Regions from separate parts of the Rhizobacter sp. P2_G4 genome, predicted to be linked through region 2. Evidence: predicted binding sites of a transcription regulator. Region 2 holds the regulator's gene; the other holds the start of a gene.
What was found. Region 2 encodes FNR, which switches genes on or off when oxygen is low (the NO sensors DNR and NnrR bind a similar motif). Its sites were predicted from a motif close to TTGATNNNNATCAA; they were not measured.
Positions count from the first base shown of each region.

Region 1: the regulator FNR is predicted to act here: its motif matches at 1,100-1,113, upstream of AC1DYS_RS26560 (OmpW/AlkL family protein).

Region 1 covers NZ_JBFUFG010000010.1:170,914-173,309, forward strand. The annotation lists gene AC1DYS_RS26550 (sensor histidine kinase) at 1-162, shown strand, start outside; gene AC1DYS_RS26555 (hypothetical protein) at 173-946, opposite strand; gene AC1DYS_RS26560 (OmpW/AlkL family protein) at 1,184-1,825, shown strand; gene AC1DYS_RS26565 (TonB-dependent receptor family protein) at 1,946-2,396, shown strand, end outside.
Region 2 covers NZ_JBFUFG010000002.1:768,822-771,217, reverse strand. The annotation lists gene AC1DYS_RS10080 (YoaK family protein) at 1-455, shown strand, start outside; gene fnr (fumarate/nitrate reduction transcriptional regulator Fnr) at 575-1,312, shown strand; gene AC1DYS_RS10070 (AraC family transcriptional regulator) at 1,381-2,277, opposite strand; gene AC1DYS_RS10065 (SDR family oxidoreductase) at 2,378-2,396, shown strand, end outside.

The DNA.
Region 1 (2,396 bases), on a different contig from region 2:
TTCTTCCGCGTGCCCGACCAGGCGCAGCCCGGCAGCGGGCTCGGGCTGGCCATCGTCAAGGCCGTGGCCGAGCGTCACGGCGCCGACGTCGAGTTGACCGAGGGCCACCGCGGGCAAGGCCTGCGGGTGCTGGTGCGCTTTCCGGTGCCGCCGACCGCGTGACCTGCGCCGGTCAGGGACGGTGCTCGTCGGCGTAGGGCAGAAGCGCCTTGGCTGCTTCGATCCGCAAGGCCAGCACCACGGTCTCATCGTTCATGACTTGCAGCAAGAAGCGCTTTGCTTCCAGGGAACCCACCGAGGCCGCTGGCCGATCCGGCATGCGATCGGCATCAATGCTTGTCGTCTCGCGCGCGACGCCCGTTGGCTGAGGCGGTGCTGGCCTGAGTGACTCCAACGCAGCCTCGAAGGCGGCCGGCTTGATGCTTTCCAGCCGGCTCAGCAAGTCGGCCTGGCCATCGTTGCTGGGCGGGATGTCGAGCCAGGGTGTGTCGGCGAAGACCGGCGCGAGGTCCGGCGCCACGAACGCGGACCAGTTGCCGGTCTGCTCGTGCTCGGCGGGCACGAGGTGCGCGTGAAGCGCTTGGTGCGGGGCTGAGGCATCCACGGCGGGCATCAGGCGCAGACGCTTCGCTGCGATGTCCGCAAGAAAGCGCAGGCGCAAAGACTCCAGGAACGCATGGGCTTGCGCGATGGCGATCGGGTCCGAGAGCGAGAACCAGAGCTGAAGGCCGTCCGTCCCCGAGACGGCGATGGCCGGGGCCGGCAGTTCCAGATCGGCCTGAACCCCGCGCCACACCTTCGACAGCACGTCCCAACTCGCTGGCCGCGCGACCTCCAGCACCATGGCGCGCACGCTGCCCTCGGGATCGATCAGGCCAAGTGTCTCGGCGTCGGGGACCGCGTGGGGAAGATACAGGCGACTCAACTCGGATTGCAGACGATTCATGGCAGTGCAAAAGTGGCCGAATGGAGGCAGGCAACTCTACGTCACGGCAGGAAGCGGAGGTTCAGCTGCGGCACCTCCCCACTTCAGAGTCAGGCCGAAGCTGCGCCAGCTCACCGGCCCTTGATGTACCGCATGCGGTTCATTGCACGGCTCTTGATGCACCGCAATAAATGACGCGCCCCGCCGAGATGAAATTCCTGTCGAGGAACCCTCCTCTTCTCGACAGGAAAGCAGATCATGCAAACAACAAGATTCAAGTGCGCCGCTCTGGCACTGGCACTGGCACTGGCAATGGCAATGGCGGGCAGCGTGGCGTTGCCTGCGGTGGCAAAGGCCGCCGATGGCCCGTGGCTGGTGCGCCTGCGCGCGGTCAACCTCGACAGCGCTGACAAAGATTCGACCGGCCTGGACCTCACGATGAACAGCAAGGTCATCCCTGAGATCGACATCTCGTACTTCTTCACGCCCGAGATCGCCGCCGAGCTGGTGTTGACCTACCCGCAGAAGCAGACGCTGCACTCCGGCGTGACCGGCACCGACGTGGGCAGCTTCAAGCACCTGCCGCCCACGCTGACCGCTCAGTACCACTTCACCAGCCTGGGCGCCTTCAAGCCCTACCTGGGTGGCGGCGTGAACTACACGCACATCTCCAACGTCGACTTCAGCCCGGTCGCATCACTGAACGTAGGCCTCGACAAGAGCAGCTTCGGACTGGCCGTGCAGGCCGGCTTCGACTACGAGATCAGCAAGAACCTGTACCTCAACTTCGATGTGAAGAAGGTTCAGATTCGTACCGACGTGACCTCCAACAGCACCAAGGTCGGCGAGTTCAAGATCGACCCGCTGCTGGTGGGCGTGGGCATCGGCCGCCGCTTCTGAGCAACCGCCCCGCAGCGTGCGTTGAACACAGTGAGCGCATGTAGGAAATTTTCGTCGCCACCGACGTGAAGGCACGCGGCATGTGAACATCGCGCCGCAACCAAGAACGATGGAGACGACATGCAGACCCCAACCGCACCGCGCCTGGTGCATGTGTTGTGCTGGCTCGGTGCGCCGGCCGCCGTGCTGGCCCAGTCCACAGACTCACCTTCGCCCGCACCGGCGGCCACGCTGCCGCCGGTGGTGGTGACCGCCACGCGCACCGAGACACCGGCCTTCGACGTGCCTGCGGCGATCAGCCGCGTGGATGGCGAGGATGTGCGCAACGGCCGCGCGCAAGTCAACATCTCCGAAAGCCTGGGCTCGGTGCCTGGCCTGCTCGCGCGCGACCGGCAGAACTACGCGCAGGACGTGCAGATCTCCGTGCGCGGCTTCGGCGCGCGTTCGACCTTCGGCATCCGCGGCGTGCGGCTGTATGTGGACGGCATCCCGGCCACGCTGCCCGACGGGCAGGGTCAGATCTCCAACGTGGAGCTGGGCTCGGTCGGCCGCATCGAGGTGCTGCGCGGGC
Region 2 (2,396 bases):
GCCTGATGGGGGCCATCACCCTTACCTGGACCACGCCGTTCGCCGTGCCACTCACCGTGCTGCTGCTGTCTTTCATGATGGGGCTGCAGAACGCCGTCGCGTCGAAGACCTCGCGCGGCAGCACCCGCACCACCCACATGACCGGCAACATCACCGACCTCGGCATGGAGCTCGGCAAGATGCTCTACTGGAAMAGCCATGCCAACGCCGCCACGCCATCCGCCGTGCGGCATAACCGCCTTCGCATGCAGACGGTCGGCGGGCTGGTCGCGATGTTCGTGCTCGGCGGGCTCGTCGGCGCCTTCGGCTTCAAGTACGTCGGCTTCGTCTTCGTGATTCCGCTGGCGGCGTTGCTGATGGGTCTGTCGATCCCGCCGCTGCTCCGAGACATCCAGCGCTCGAGCGAACTTCAGCAGCTGCTCAACGCATTCCGCACGCGGCTGCGCGGCCGCTGACTCCTCTCCGCCAAGCGCGGACACAGCGGTTTCGTCCTTGATCTGGCGCAAACCCGGGCAGTGAACCGGCCACAACAATTCCGTGGTCGGCCGATCCGTGCCGCAAACACCGCCTCACCATGACGCCGATCAAGTCCACCTCAGTGCCAGCTGCCTGCTCGACCTGCAACCTCAGGGAGCTGTGCCTGCCTGTCGGCTTCTCGGCACCCGACCTGGAACGGCTGGACGGCCTGGTCACCCAGCGCCGCAGCGTGCCACGCGGCGAGGCGCTCTTTCGCAGCGGCGACAGCTTCGAAGCCATGTATGCCGTGCGCACAGGCTTCTTTAAGACCCGCGTGATGTCCGAAGACGGCCGTGAGCAGGTCACCGGGTTTCAGATGGCGGGCGAGCTGCTGGGGCTGGACGGCATCTGCGACAACACCCACGCCTGTGATGCCGTTGCACTCGAGGACTCGCAGGTCTGCGTGATCTCGTATGGAAAACTGGAAGAGCTCTCACGCGAATTCACCGAGCTGCAGCGCCAGTTCCACCGCATCATGAGCCGCGAGATCGTGCGCGACCACACGGTGATGCTGCTGCTGGGCGGCATGCGCGCCGAAGAACGCGTGGCCGCCTTCCTGCTCAACCTGACGCAGCGCCTGCAGGCGCGCGGGTTCTCGCATTCGTCGCTGGTGCTGCGCATGACGCGCGAAGAGATCGGCACTTACCTGGGCCTGCGCCTCGAAACCGTGAGCCGCTGCTTCTCCAAGTTCCAGACCGATGGCGTATTACAGGTCAAGGACCGGCAGATCCAGGTCCTGGACCACGCAGCGCTTCAGCGGTTCGCCGGCGAAGGCGCTGCAACTGTCGAACTCTGAACGACTCAGACGCTGAGAGTCTCCTGTCGGGCAAAGCTCGGCAACGGCGAAGCATCTCAAGACACACCTCAGTGGCTGCGTGCATAGCTCCCCGGCGGTTGACCCACATGCCGGCTGAACGCCGTACTGAAGGTGCTTGCGGAGCTGTAACCCACTCGCTCGGCAACATCGGCGAGCGAGTGTTCGTTGCGCCGGATTAGGCTCTTCGCCAGGGCCATGCGCCAGGCAAGCAGGTACTCCATCGGCGGGATGCCGACGGTGCGGTTGAAGCGATTGAAGAACGCCGAGCGTGAGAGGGCAGACTCTTTCGCAAGTTGCTCGATCGTCCACGATCGCGATGGGTGCTCGTGCATCTGCCGTATGGCCACCGCGAGGCGCGCATCGGCCAAGCCACGCAAGAGACCCGGCGAGGCCGCTGCACCGGTCGTCGAGCGAAGCGCTTCGATGAGAAGAACCTCGACGAGGCGCGCGAGCACGAGGTCACGCCCGGAACGTTGTTCACGCGCCTCTTCTCCGACCAGCTGCACCATCACTGCAAGCCGCCTCTCGCCGCGGATGTGCACCAGCTGAGGCAACAAGGAAACAATCAGCGCGGCATCGGGCGAACCGAAGACGAAGTAGCCGCCCAGCAGCCGGACGTCCGGTGGACCACTCTGCGTGCCGTGGCGCAATTCTTCCGTGGGCGACTGCGAAAGCGTCGGGTCCATCTTCTTCGGCTTTGCGGGCTCGAAGCCCGACATCGTGAAACCCGGAGTCGCCGGCATCAGCACGAAATCGCCCGCTTCCAGCGTGAGCGGTTCGTGCCCGTCGACCATCAAGCGGCAAGAGCCTTCAAGAACTGCGCAGAAGCTCGGCCGGCCGAACTCGGAGTAACGAACGGCCCACTTACCGGCGCCGCTGATGCCTTTGGAAAGCACGGTGCCGGGCTCCAGGAGCGAGATGACTTCAGAGAGGGGGTCGACCATGACGATACTTTCGCAAATCAATTGTGGACTCTGAATTGTATTCAGTCCTGTTTTCGCGGGCTATCGTTCATCCACTCCACAACCGACACAAAGGACTCTCATGAAAACCGTTCTGATCA